Regions from separate parts of the Actinoplanes sp. NPDC020271 genome, predicted to be linked through region 1. Evidence: riboswitches for the same ligand, from Rfam matches in the RefSeq annotation. Region 1 holds a riboswitch; each other region holds the start of a gene.
The links. Region 1 has a riboswitch for cyclic di-AMP ahead of ACH442_RS41550 (coiled-coil domain-containing protein). Riboswitches for the same ligand answer to the same signal wherever they lie in the genome.
Positions count from the first base shown of each region.

Region 2: linked by a shared signal. The riboswitch ahead of ACH442_RS39855 (transglycosylase family protein) and the one ahead of ACH442_RS41550 (coiled-coil domain-containing protein) in region 1 are both predicted to bind cyclic di-AMP.
Region 3: linked by a shared signal. The riboswitch ahead of ACH442_RS10920 (NlpC/P60 family protein) and the one ahead of ACH442_RS41550 (coiled-coil domain-containing protein) in region 1 are both predicted to bind cyclic di-AMP.

Region 1 covers NZ_JBIRWQ010000032.1:49,187-53,553, reverse strand. Annotated here, with positions in the region: gene ACH442_RS41560 (glycoside hydrolase family 65 protein) at 1-641, shown strand, start outside; gene ACH442_RS41555 (coiled-coil domain-containing protein) at 736-1,770, opposite strand; cyclic di-AMP (ydaO/yuaA leader) riboswitch at 1,774-1,907, opposite strand; cyclic di-AMP (ydaO/yuaA leader) riboswitch at 2,117-2,253, shown strand; gene ACH442_RS41550 (coiled-coil domain-containing protein) at 2,274-3,302, shown strand; gene ACH442_RS41545 (ABC transporter ATP-binding protein) at 3,355-4,128, opposite strand; gene ACH442_RS41540 (ABC transporter permease) at 4,121-4,367, opposite strand, start outside.
Region 2 covers NZ_JBIRWQ010000029.1:58,540-62,906, forward strand. Annotated here, with positions in the region: gene ACH442_RS39845 (GH92 family glycosyl hydrolase) at 1-91, opposite strand, end outside; gene ACH442_RS39850 (hypothetical protein) at 174-1,238, shown strand; gene ACH442_RS39855 (transglycosylase family protein) at 1,254-1,769, opposite strand; cyclic di-AMP (ydaO/yuaA leader) riboswitch at 1,815-2,022, opposite strand; gene ACH442_RS39860 (DUF6174 domain-containing protein) at 2,266-2,703, shown strand; gene ACH442_RS39865 (dihydrolipoyl dehydrogenase family protein) at 2,748-4,115, shown strand; gene ACH442_RS39870 (VOC family protein) at 4,118-4,367, shown strand, end outside.
Region 3 covers NZ_JBIRWQ010000004.1:147,484-151,850, forward strand. Annotated here, with positions in the region: gene ACH442_RS10895 (hypothetical protein) at 1-14, shown strand, start outside; gene ACH442_RS10900 (DUF1360 domain-containing protein) at 19-534, opposite strand; gene ACH442_RS10905 (DUF6158 family protein) at 555-794, opposite strand; gene ACH442_RS10910 (hypothetical protein) at 881-1,306, shown strand; gene ACH442_RS10915 (DUF3817 domain-containing protein) at 1,321-1,638, shown strand; cyclic di-AMP (ydaO/yuaA leader) riboswitch at 1,811-1,980, shown strand; gene ACH442_RS10920 (NlpC/P60 family protein) at 1,995-2,966, shown strand; gene ACH442_RS10925 (RNA polymerase sigma factor RpoD/SigA) at 3,043-4,044, opposite strand.

The DNA.
Region 1 (4,367 bases):
TGCTGAACTACCCGTACTTCGACCTCTACCGCAAGCAGGTCGTCAAGCAGGCCGACATGGTGATGGCCATGTACATCCGGGGCGACGCGTTCACCCCGGAGGAGAAGACCCGCAACTTCGCGTACTACGACGCGCGGACCGTCCGGGACTCCTCGCTGTCGGCGTGCATCCAGGCGGTGATGGCGGCCGAGACCGGTCACCTGGAGCTGGCCCACGACTATCTGGGCGAGGCCGCCCTGATGGACCTGCACGACCTGCACCAGAACGCGCGGGACGGCGTGCACGTGGCGTCGCTGGCCGGTTCGTGGATCGCGCTGGTCGCGGGCCTGGGCGGCATGCGTGACTTCAACGGTCAGCTGGCGTTCGCGCCGCGGCTGCCCAGCCGGATCAACAACCTGGACTTCTCGCTGCTCTGGCGGGGCCTGCGCCTGCGGGTCAACGTCACCGCCGACGAGGTCACCTACTCCCTGCGCAACGGCGGTGGCTCGGCTCGCCTGACGCTGCTGCACCACGGCAAGGAGATCGAGGTGACCCAGGTGCGCCCGGTGACCATGCCGATCCCGTCGGCCGGGCCGGTCGGTCCCGCGCCGACGCAGCCCGCGGGCCGCGCTCCGGTTCGCCGGGCCACCCCGCATCCCTGATCCACGGTCACGATCAAGAGCCCGATTTCCCCGTACGAACGAGAAAGCCCCCGGTCCGCGAAGGACCGGGGGCTTTTCCGTGCGGCGGGGAGCGCTACAACAACGACACGTGCACGTGGTCGGTGTGGTCGCTCGGGCCGTGATAGGCATGCCAGTTGTTCGTCGCCGGGAACCAGATCTGCTTGTACCAGATCACGTAGTAGATCCCGAGCTTGTCGGCATTACGCACCAGGAACGCGGTGAGGTCGTTCCCGTACCTCATCATGTCGTCGTTGTGCGCGACCGAGAAGCCACTGTTCTGCAGTGACCAGTCGCAGGCCCGGCCTTTCGGATGCTCGAACGGACCGCCGTCACGATGGCATCCGACGAAGCGGTTGAAGCCGGCCTTCTTCACCTCCTGATAGAGGTGCAGCGTCCGCTTGGTGATGCAGCCGTCGGTCGTCGGGTCGTCCTGGTTGCAGGACTCCGGCGAGAAACCGCCGTCGGAGTTGCGCGGTGCCGGGGCGGCAACCTTGGAGGTCGCGTCGACGAAACCGTTGGTGATCGTCTTGTTGATGCCGGTGCCACCGCCGAGCAGCTCGAGCTGGTCCTCCGCCGAGTCGTGCTGCTTCTGCTGGATGGTCAGCTGCGTCTTCTGGTTCTTCACCTCGGCAGCGATCTTGGTGACGCTGTCGGTGATCGTCGCCAACGCGCTGTTCAGCTCGTTCAGCTTCGCGTCGTGGAGCTTGTTGATCTCCTCGAGCGAGACGGCCTTCTTGATGAAGTCGGACGAGTCGTCGGCCTGCAGCAGGAAGCTCAGCGTGCTGAGGTTGCCGTACTCATACTGCTGGCGGGCGATCGCGTTGACCTCGGGGATCAGCGCGTCGCGGCGCTTCTCGGCGTCCGCCTTCTGAGTGTTGAGCGTCTTCAGGTTCTTGGCCGAGGTCTCGTAGGCCGCCTTGGCGTTCACGAACCGTCGGTTGGTCGCTTCGAGTTGTGCGGAGAGATCGTCGTCATCGTCACCCTCCGCGGGGGTCGACGAGCCGCCGCTGGGCGCGGCGAGTGCCGGCGTGACGGGTGCCACAAATATCGTGGTCGCCACGAGCGGCGCCAGGGCAAGCATCAGCCACCGGCGGGGACGTGCGGTCATCAACAATCCTTCCTAGTCACCGCCGACCGAGTTAGCTGACGGGTTCGGGACGGAAGCTATCCCTACCGCGCAAAGCGGATTCACCCCAACTACCTGGTTCCCCGGCTCGCCTTTCGGCGATTGGGCGGCGGCCTGCCGGCAACTCGGGGGCGGTGCCGTCCTGGCAGGACCGGCGGCCAGTTTACCTGAGATATCACTCGGCATCAGGGTCAGAGAAACCGTCAAAGCCGTTACCTTGCAACGACTTTCTGTAATGGGCGTCACCCCTCGTGACCGAGGCATAGCAATAAGTACGAGAACTGTCGATTCCTCGATCGAGTGGGTATGGTCGGTCCCGGTTCCCGCCCGGGAACCGCCGCCTAATCGCAACAACGAGCGAGCCGGGGATCCACATTTCTTCCGGGGTGAATCCGCGCCAGCGGTAGGGATTTCCTTCGTCCCGAACCCGTCAGCTAACCCGACCGGCGGCCGACGGAAGGAAACAGCCAGTGCAGCATGTGACTGTGCGGCGACGATGGGTGGCCGTTCTCGCGCTGCTGGTCGCCGCATGCGGGATAGCCGGTGCCGGCACACCGGCGCTCGCGGCCCCCCGGCCCCTCGCCGCGCCCGGGGAGTCCGGCGACGACGGTGAGGGCGGCTCCAAGTCCCTGCTCGACAAGCTCGACGAGGCCTCCAAGGGCTACGTCACCGCCAAGACCAAGTTGCAGACGTCCAAGACGCAGCAGACGAAGCTGGCCACCACGCTCAAGGAGCTGGACGCCCAGATCGCCCCCCAGCAGGCGTCGCTGGACAAGTACGCCGCGCAGGCGTACACGATGGGCCGGCTCGGCCCGTTGAGCGCGCTGCTCAGCGCGGACACGTCCGACGGCTTCCTGGACCGCGCCCAGTTGCTGACCACCGTGGCCGAGCGGCAGAACCAGGCGATCTCCGACCTGCGGACCACCCGGGACAACCAGGTCAAGGCGAAGGCGGCGATCGACGCGACCGTCCTCGACCAGCAGCGCCAGCTCAACGTGATGGCCAAGAAGAAGACCCAGGCGGAGCAGGCGCTCAAGGAAGCCAACCAGGGCGGCGACACCGGTGACGACGACTCGGGCAGCTCCGGTGGCAGCGGCTCGGACGCCGACAAACCGTCCGGCAGCCTCGCCGGTGGCTGCACCGTGGACGATCCGACCACCACGGGCTGCATCACCCCGCGGTTGCTCTACGCGATGAAGCAGGCGCAGAAAGCCGGCTTCACCCGCTACGTCGCCTGCTTCCGGCACCAGAACAGCGGGGAGCATCCGAAGGGCCGGGCCTGCGACTTCGCCGCCGACAAGGACGGGTTCGGCGGGGTGGCGACGGGCGCCAGCAAGACGTACGGCACGAACCTGGCCAACTACTTCATCCACAACTCGGACACGCTCGGTGTGCTCTACGTGATCTGGTTCAAACGGATCTGGCTGCCGAGCAGCGGGTGGAAGTCGTACAGCGGTGCCGGCGGCACACCGTCGACCGACCATACGAACCACGTGCATCTCTCGGTCACCTGACCACGAAAGAAGCGCCCGGGCCGACGGCCCGGGCGCTTCTTTCGTGCAACGGCTACTTCTTCATGTAGCTCTCGTACTCCTTGAGCACGGCCTCGGTCTCGCCGTCGGCCCGGATCTCGCCGGACTCCAGCCAGATCACCCGCTCGCAGGTGTCCCGGATCGACTGCTCACTGTGGCTGACCAGGAACACCGTGCCGGCGTCCTTGCGCAGCTCGCGGACCCGGGCCTCGCTGCGGCGGCGGAACTTCGCGTCACCGGTGGCCAGCGCCTCGTCGATCAGCAGCACGTCGTGCTTCTTGGCCGCGGCGATCGAGAAGCGCAACCGGGCGCCCATGCCGGACGAGTACGTCCGCATCGGCAGCGAGGCGAAGTCACCGCGCTCGTTGATCCCGGAGAAGTCGATGATCGACTGCTTCTTCTCCTTCACCTCTTCCGGCGTCATGCCCATGGCCAGGCAGCCCAGCTCGACGTTGCGCTCACCGGAGAGGTCGTTCATCAGGGCGGCGTTGACGCCCAGCAGCGACGGCTGACCGGCCGCGTAGATCGCACCCTTGGCCACCGGCAGCAGGCCGGCGACCGCGCGCAGCAGGGTCGACTTGCCCGAGCCGTTGCTGCCGATCAGGCCGATCGCCTCGCCCTTGTAGGCCACGAAGCTGACGCCCTTGACCGCGTGCACCTCGCGCACGTTGGTCGAGTTGGTCTTGGTGACGATCCGCTTGAGGGCGGAGAGCGGGCTGGTCTGGTTCGCCCCGATCGCACCGACGATCCGGTAGACGATGTGTGCGTCGTCGGCGACGACGGTGGGGATCTTCTCGCTGTCAGCCACGACCGTAGCCCTTCTCTCCGCGCCAGAAGTAGAGGAAGCCGCCGACGCTCGCGAACAGGGACCAGATCACCGCTTCGGTCCAGAGCAGTCGCGGGCTGCCGGCCAGCGTCACGTTCTCCATCAGCGAATGCCGGTAGAGCTCGATGAAGACCAGCATCGGGTTCGCCTCGATCAGGTGCAGCTTCCACCCGTGCAGGTGCTCGGTGAACCGGGTGACCGGGTAGAGCACGGCCGACGCG
Region 2 (4,367 bases), on a different contig from region 1:
AGGCGGCCGCGGGCGCCGCGAGCGCCGTCAGCGACAGGACCGGCCCGAGCGCCGCGGCCAGCAGCGCTCTTCTGGACGGAATGTTGATCATTGCGATGATCCTGCTGTCCGCAGAGGACCGGCGCATGGCGAGAAATCGTCGGGCAAGCGTCGCCCGAGTAAGATCACCTACCGTGAGCCGGCTGATACTCGATGACATCACCGGCGTCGATGAACGCGGCATCGCGGCAGGCGACGCCGTCGCCGAGTGGGAAGAGCCCGCCGGTCGCGCCGCCTGGGCCGCCGAGGACTGGCAGCCCGAGCCCGAGATCGTGGCGTATGCCCAGCTCGGCGCGTGGGAGGCGGTCCTCGCCCGGATCGGCCGGCACGCCCAGCTCGGTGTTCGTCGCGACGCCGGCCGCCCCGCCTGGCACGGACTGAGCAAGTCCCCGGGCGACATGAACCGCGGCATGGTCGGCGCCACCCTGCTGACCGCGGGCCGCCTCGCCGACGTCACCGCCGTGACCCGCCAGGAGGACTTCACCGGCATCCACGTGCAGGGCGCGCAGCGCGTCCAGCAGCTCGTCGTCCCGCGGATCGTCGAGCACCCGCCGGGCGAGGAGCTGGAGCCGGCCGAGGCCCGTTTCGCGATCGGCGCCCCGGCCGCGCAGGCTCCGGCCGCCCCGCTGGACCTGCCCGAGGAGCTGACCGAGGCGTTGCTGCGACGGCTGCGCCGCCGGCCGGTCGACGTCACCCGGATCGCGGTCGGCCTGCGCGTCGCCGAGACCTGGCAGCTCGCCGACGGCGTCCAGCTGCCGATCGTCTACGACGTCGCGCCGGGTAGGACTCAGGGGTACGTCGTCGACGAGTCCACCGGCACGGCCCTGACCAGCCTGCAGGCCTGCCGCAACCACCACCTGGCCGGCACGCTCGCGTGGTGCGCGCACTGCCTGCTCCCCACCTGCCCGGCCTGCCCCGAGGCGGTCCGCCCGTGCCGGCTCTGCCAGGGTGCCACCTGCGGCGACTGCGTCGTCACCGAGGACGGCCGCTGCCGCGCCTGCGCCACCCTGACCAAGGTCGGCGTGTTCGCCCGCGCGAAGTACGGGGTGGGCGCCGGCGGCTCGGCCTGGCACGGCGAGTCCCCGAACGTCCAGGTCACCATCCGTCAGCAGCGCAACTGGTGGACCCTGGAACGCTGGGACCGGTCCGGCCGGGTCACCATCCCGCTCGACCCGGGGGTCGTGCAGTACCTGCGGTGACCCGGCCGCCCGCGGCTACAGCCTGATGCGCTGACCGGGGTGGATCAGGCTCGGCGAGTGCAGCACGCCCTTGTTCAGCTTGTAGAGCGTGCGCCAGCCACCGGCCACGTGGTGCCGCTTGGCGATGGTGGCCAGGGTGTCGCCGGACCTGACCACGTACGTCTTGCCGTTGCTCTTGACCGTGGTCTTCTTCGTGGTCTTCTTCTTCGTGGTCTTCGGCTTCGACTTGGCCGGGGACTTCACGCCGGCCTTCTTGCCGCAGACCGGCCACGGGCTCAGGCCACGCTTGGCGTACAGCTTCTCGGCGATCCTGATCTGCTCCGACTTGCTGGCCCTGTTCGCGGTCGACGCGTACTTGCCGCCGCCGTTGGCGATCCACGTGCTGCGGTTGAACTGCAGGCCGCCGTAATACCCGTTGCCGGTGTTGATGTGCCAGTTGCCGCCGGACTCGCACTGCGCGACCCGGTCCCAGTTCACACTGGAAGCGCTGGCCGGGGCGGCCGTGGCGAGCAGCATGCCGCTCGCGGTCATCAGGCCGAGGGCAGCAAGGCGCGTTCGTCTACCGATCCGAGACATGGGGTTTCTCCTCCACGCCTACGAGGTGAGCTGTCGGGTTCGGGCAGAGTGGCCCGGCCGCGTCACATGCGGCTTCACCCCGAGGCCCGGTCGCGTGGTCCGACCAGGGCCGAGGCGCGAGTTCCTTTCATCGCGCCGGAAAGTGGGTCCCCCGCTCCCGCCTGAGTTTCTTGTGCGGATCGGCGGCGGGATTCGGCGGACCGTCCACAGTGCCCGCGATTTCGCGGGACGACCGACGGTAACCACAGCGAAGGGCCGGCGACCAAATTTTTCGCCCTGAATAGTGACTCTCTTCACGGTATTGCGACGATTTGATCTTGTTCGTGCCGGATAAAGTCCCGAAAACGGTGCGATTTACCGCGAACGACGGAAAGAGCGGAACCGCGGGCGGTAATCGTTCGTCGAATGGCTCATGGTGGAATCCCGACAACGCCCGGCCGCGCTCCTCACTGTGATCTCCGCCCTTGCGCTTTCCGCTTGTGGTGGCATTTCTTCCGGTACGGCGGAGAAGTCCGCCGAGCCCCTTCGCGCGGCTGAGGCGAAACTGCCGCCGGACTACTCCTACGTGCTGACGTCCAGCTGCGGCGAGCGGGCGCTGCTCGGCACCTACGAGATCGTCGTCGTCCAGGGCCGGGTGGTGTCCGGCACGCGGATCGACGCTCCGGAGATCCTGGCCGTGCCGCCCGAGTACCCGGCCGTCGCCGAGTTGCTCGACAGCGCGCTCGGCGCCGGAGCCGACGCTCACGTCGAGTTCGAGGCGGACGCCGCCGGGCTGCCCGCGCGGCTCACGATCGACCCGGACCCGAACGGGATCGACGACGAGGAGTGCTACCGGTTCAGCGGGATCACCCCGGGCACCCGGGTACCCGGGCGGCCGTCCCCAGGGTGAGTCCCGGGTTCGAACGGCCCGACCGGCGAGCCAGAATTTTCGTCATGCGAACCTTTGACGTAGTGGTGATCGGCGCCGGACCCGGCGGCGAGGTGGCGGCCGGACGGCTGGCCGAGGCCGGGCTCGACGTGGCGATCGTGGAGGCCGACAAGGTCGGCGGCGAGTGCTCGTTCTACGCGTGCATGCCGTCGAAGGCGCTGCTGCGTCCCGGCGAACTGCTCGCCGAGGCCCGCAGGACGGCCGGGGTGAGCGCCGCGGTCACCGGCGACCTGGACGTGGCGGCCGTGCTGCGCCGCCGCGACGAGCTGATCGGTCACCTCGACGACGCCGGCCAGGTGCCGTGGCTGACCGAGCGCGGGGTCACCCTGGTCCGCGGCTGGGGGCGGCTCGCCGGCGAGAAGCGGGTCGCGGTCGGCGACGAGATCCTCGACGCTCGGCGCGCGGTCATCCTGGCCGGTGGCACCCGGGCCGCGCGGCCCGCGATCGACGGGCTGGCCGAGGCGAAGCCGTGGACGAACCGGCAGGCCGTCACCACGCCGGCCGTGCCCGAGTCGCTGATCATCATCGGCGGCGGGGTCGTCGGCGTGGAGATGAGTCAGGCGTTCACCTCGCTCGGGGCCCGGGTGACGCTGATCCCGGGGGAGCGGGGGCTGCTGCCCCGCGAGGAGCGGTTCGCCGGGGAGCAGGTGGCCGCGTCCCTGGCCGAGCAGGGGGTGGACATCCGGGCCGCGGGGCGGGCCACGGCCGTACGCCGGGATCCGGAAGCCGGAGTGACGGTGACCTTGAGCGACGGGACCAGCGTGACCGGCGCGGAGATCCTGGTCGCCGCCGGCCGCGAGCCGCAGGCGGCCGGCCTGGGCCTGGCCGGGCTGGGGATCGACGAGACCGGTTACGTCAAGGTCGACGAGAACATGCGCGTGCCCGGGCTCGACTGGCTCTACGTGGTCGGCGACCTGAACGGGAAGGCGCTGTTCACGCACATGGCCAAGTACCAGGCGGCGATCGCCTCCGGGGACGTCCTCGGCCGCGGCATGGCCGCCGAGCACCTCGGGGACGGCCCCGGCGCGCCCCGGGTGATCTTCACCGAACCGCAGGTCGCCGCGGTCGGGCACACCACCGTGACCGCCGCCGCGGCCGGGCTGGCCGTCCGGGTCGTCGACGTGCCGACCGACGGCAACGCCGGAGGCGCGTTCACCGGCGGCCCGCGCGGCACCGCCCGATTCCTCGTCGACACCGACCGTGACGTGCTCGTCGGCGTCACCCTGACCGGCGCCGGCGTCGCCGACTTCCTGCAGGCCGCGACGATCGCCGTGGTCGGCGAGGTGCCGATCAGCCGCCTGCGGCACGCGATCCCGGCCTTTCCCACCCGCAGCGAGATCTGGCTCCACCTCTTCGACGCCCTCGGGATCTGACCGTGGAATATCAACTGGAACTGATCGCCGTGCCGGTGACCGACATCGACCGGGCCAAGAAGTTCTACAACCAGCTCGGCTGGCGGGAGGACCTCGACTACGTGTGCGGCGACGACTACCGCGTCGTGCAGTTCACCCCGCCCGGGTCGCACTGCTCGATCGCGTTCGGCGTCGGGATCGGCACCGCCGCGCCCGGCACCGTGGAGAACGTCCACCTCATCGTGCGCGACATCGAGGAGGCCCGGGCCGAGC
Region 3 (4,367 bases), on a different contig from region 1:
CGCTCCGGGCCTGACCGGTTACTCGGCCTTCTCCTTCGCGATCGAGTAGGCCATCTGCAGGAAGTCCGACGCGGCGGTGGCGGTCAGCGCGGTCGCCACCAGCCGGGTCAGCCGGGGCACCAGCACGAGCCCACCGGTCAGACCGGTGGCGATCCACAGCGCCAGGCAGAACGGGCAGGTGATCAGCTCCCCGATGCCGTGCTTGACGCTGCTGCCGGAGTCCCGGACCTCCTCGTTGAGCTCGGCGGCACCGGCCGGCTCGGAGTACCGGGTGAACGGGGCACGCAGCGGGCTGGTCACCGAGTCCTTGGCGATCAACCGGCTGAGCTTGTGGGTGGCGATCGAGAGCAGGGCCACGTCGCCGAGGGCCGGCCGTTCCGGGACGGGCCGCCCGGTGACCTTCGCGGCGGCGGTCAGGCTCGCCGCGAGCGCGCCGAACGCGCCCATGGCGGCCAGGTAACCGCCCAGCGGCCGGTGCTCGTGCGGGGCGTAGGCGTGTGCCACCTCGGCGGCCTTGTCCTGCAGGCTGGTCATGGTGGGGGTCCCTTCGAGGATCAGAACGCCTGGGTGACGCGGCCGGGGTCGACCTCGCGACCGGGGAACCGGGCCATGTACTCGGTCTCCAGTTCCGCGGTCCGCCGGAAGTGGTTCTCCAGCGCCGCGTCCGGGCCGTGCCGTAGCGTCTCCAGGCGGGTCCGGTACAGGCTCGCCAGTTCACGGAAGAGGTCGTCGTCGGCCAGTCCCGCCGGGTCGATCCCGGTGTCGAAACCGGTTGTCGGGTGCCCGTCCGTCATCGTGTCCCTCCGCTTCCGGGTCGAGGTTCGTGAGTTGACGCTTGCCCGTGCAGGCGATCACCAAACCCGCCGGTAGTCTCGTGGGCATGAAAGGGCTGTGGACTCCGGCGTGGGTCGCCCGGCACCTCCTGGCGCTGGTGCTGACCGCGGGCTGCCTCGGGCTGGGCTGGTGGCAGTTCAGCCGCGCCACCGGGGGCAACTCGCTCAGCTGGGGCTACATGTTCGAGTGGCCGGTCTTCGCCGGCTTCGTGGTCTTCATCTGGATCCGCGAGATCCAGTTGTTCCGGCGCCGGTCCGAGCCCGGGGCCGAGTCCGCCGAGGAGCCGGTGGCCGAGCCGGTCCGCGATCCGCAGGGCCCGGTCGCGCTGGGCCGTCCGGTGCGGGTCGCGGTCGCGGCGGCCGCCGAGACCACCGGCGCCGACCCTGAGCTCGACGCCTACAACGACTATCTGACGTGGCTCGCCGAGCACCCCGGTGCCCGTCCGGCCGACTACCGCGCCGCCAAGAAGTAGAAGGAGACCCCACCGTGCAGGGCGCCCTCACCCGTTACCGGATCATCGCCTGGATCGTCGGCGTGTTCCTGGTCGTTCTCGTGCTGGTCGGTATGCCGCTGAAGTATCTCGGCGACAACGACACGGTGGTCGCGGTGATCGGCCCGCTGCACGGCTTCCTCTACATGATCTATCTGCTTCTCACCTTCGATCTGTCCCGCCGGGCGCGCTGGCCCTTCAGCCGGATGATCATCGTGATGCTGGCGGGCACCATTCCGTTCTTCTCGTTCTGGGCCGAGCGGAGCGTGACACGCCGTTGGGTGCCGAATACGGAACTCGCCGGGGCACGCTGAAAAAGGCGCTGGAATAACGCTCAGCGCGGGCCGAATGACAGCCGGTTATCGGGATTAAGTTCGCAAGACCGACCATTGCCAAATTTCACCCGCGAAGGACTTGATTTTGTTTTCCACCCCGATAAGTTGATGCGGTTGGTTCGGTCCGCAGCCACAAACCTTCCGGTGGCGCCGACCAACGCCGCCGAATCATGGGTGGCGATCGGCCCAGTCCCCCGGGCCGGCGCCGCCACGAACCGGGGAACCACGATCTCGGGGTGAGTCCGCGCGCATGCGCGCGGTAGGGCCATCTTCCAGCCCGAACCCGTCAGCTAACCCGGTAGGTGGCTAAGAAGCGGAAGAAAGGCCCCTGACCAGTGCCACACCCCCGTACCAGGCTCCGGGCGCTGGTGGTCGCGCTGACCGCATTGGCGATCACCACGTCGGGAGCTACGGCCGCGCACGCGGCCCCGTCCAAGGCCGAGCTGGAGAAGCAGATCACCGCTGCCTCCGACAAGCTCGAGGACGTCACCGAGGCGTACAACAAGAGCAAGATCGACCTGAAGAAGACCCAGGACGAGATCACCAAGCTCAACGCCTCCCTCAAGCCCGCCCAGGCGGCGCTCACCACTGCCACCGCCCGGATGCAGAAGATCGCCACCTCGTCGTACATGACGGGGCGGGTCGGTCCGGCGGAGGTGCTGCTCAGCAGCAACCAGAGCGATCTCCTGGCCCGGATGGGCTACCTCGAGCAGCTCAGCCAGTCGAACCAGCAGGACATCGACAACTTCACGGAGACCACGCAGACCTTCGCCGACAAGCAGGCCGCTCTCAAGACTCAGCAGACCAAACAGAGTGTGCAGTCCCAGGAGCTCGACGCACAGACGAAGAAGATCAAGAAGGATCTCCAGAAGCTGTACGACATGCGCGAGGACCTCTACGGCAGCGCGACCGAGAACACCGGTTCGTACACCGGCGTGATCCCCAAGATCTCCGGTGACGCCGGCGTGGCCGTGACGTTCGCGTTCAACCAGATCGGCAAGCCGTACGGCTTCGGCGACGCCGGTCCGAACTCCTACGACTGCTCGGGCCTGACCATGGCCGCGTGGGCCAAGGCCGGCCACACGCTGCCGCACAGCGCCGCCCAGCAGAAGAACAAGCCGTACGCCCAGTTCTTCACCGACAAGAGCAAGCTCCAGCCCGGTGACCTGGTGTACTACCGCAGCGGCGGACATGTGGCCATCTACGTCGGCGACGGCATGATCATCGACGCGCCGTCGGCCGGGCGGGACGTCCTGCACCGCAGCATCAACATCATGACCCCGGACGGATACGGCCGGGTTCTGTAACACCGCGAACAGGCAGAAGGCCGGCACCCCCCGGGGTGCCGGCCTTCTTCGTCTTTGTCGGTAGCCGACGGTCAGGTCAGGCGGCCTGCAGGCCCTCGGCCCGGGCCAGCTCGCGCAGCCGGCCGAGCGCCTGGATCTCCAGCTGGCGAATCCGCTCCCGGCTGAGCGAGAAGCGCGAGGCCACCTCGGTCAGCGAGTGCTCGCGGCCGTCCTCCAGCCCGTACCGCGCCCGCATGATGCCGGCCGAGCGGTCGTCCAGGTGATTGAGCAGGCCCTCGATGCGCTGGCGCTCCAGTGCGCTCAGCACGATCTCCTCGGGCGACGGGGCGTCGCTGTCGGCGACCAGGTCACCCAGGTTGGTGTCGCCGTCGTCGCCGACGGGGGTGTCCAGCGAGACGGTGTCCTGAGCCCAGCGGGTGAGCTCGTTGACCCGTTCCACGGTCACGCCCAGGGCCGCGGCGATCTGCTCCGGCTCCGGGTCGCCGCCGAGCTCACGGACGAGCTGACGGGTGACGTTGCGCATGCGGTTGACGTCCTCGACCAGGTGCACCGGCAGTCGCACGGTGCGCTCCTGCTGGGCGATGGCCCGGCTGATCGCCTGGCGCACCCACCACGTCGCGTACGTCGAGAACTTGTAACCGCGCTCGTAGTCGAACTTCTCGACCGCGCGGACCAGGCCGGTGTTGCCTTCCTGGATGAGGTCGAGCATCGGCATGCCGGAGCGCACGTAGCGGCGGGCGATGGAGACGACCAGTCGGAGGTTGGCCCGGATGAACAGGTCTTTTGCCTTGCTGCCCTCGGCGACGATCCGCTCGAGTTCTTCCCGGCTGATGCCGCGACGCGCCTCGCCCTGCTCGAGCAGGTGCTCGGCGTAGAGGCCCGCCTCGATCGCCTTCGAGAGTTCGACCTCCCGTGCGGCGTCCAACAGCGGCGTCCGGGAGATCTCGTGCAGGTAGACTCCGACGAGGTCGCGTTCCTCGGCGACCTGGTCGGTACGCATCACGGTGTTCTTCTCCACGTTGCCCACGGTCCCCTCATTGCCGTCACTAACCCTGTTACGGGCATTACCTGCGTCCATCAGCCCTCTCCCGTAACGTCCGCAGCTCGTGCATTGCGGTTGCTGACATCTACACAACAAATGGCTGCCTGCGCTGATTCCGGCCGGCTGATCGAAAGTGTCACGAATGCCTGGGTCTTACCTGAGAGCCCAGTGCGCGGAAGCTGAGCGCGAACTCTCTGCGACCGTCTTGCGGATAGACGGATACCCTTCCCGCGCCTCATAACACCATCGGCCTCTCATCGTCCACAGCGACGGGCATCACCTGGACGCCGCGACGCTCGTCACCGTGGTGCCTGGACACCCGGTATTACGGGTTGTTCGCCCGTGGGGTTCACGTGCAG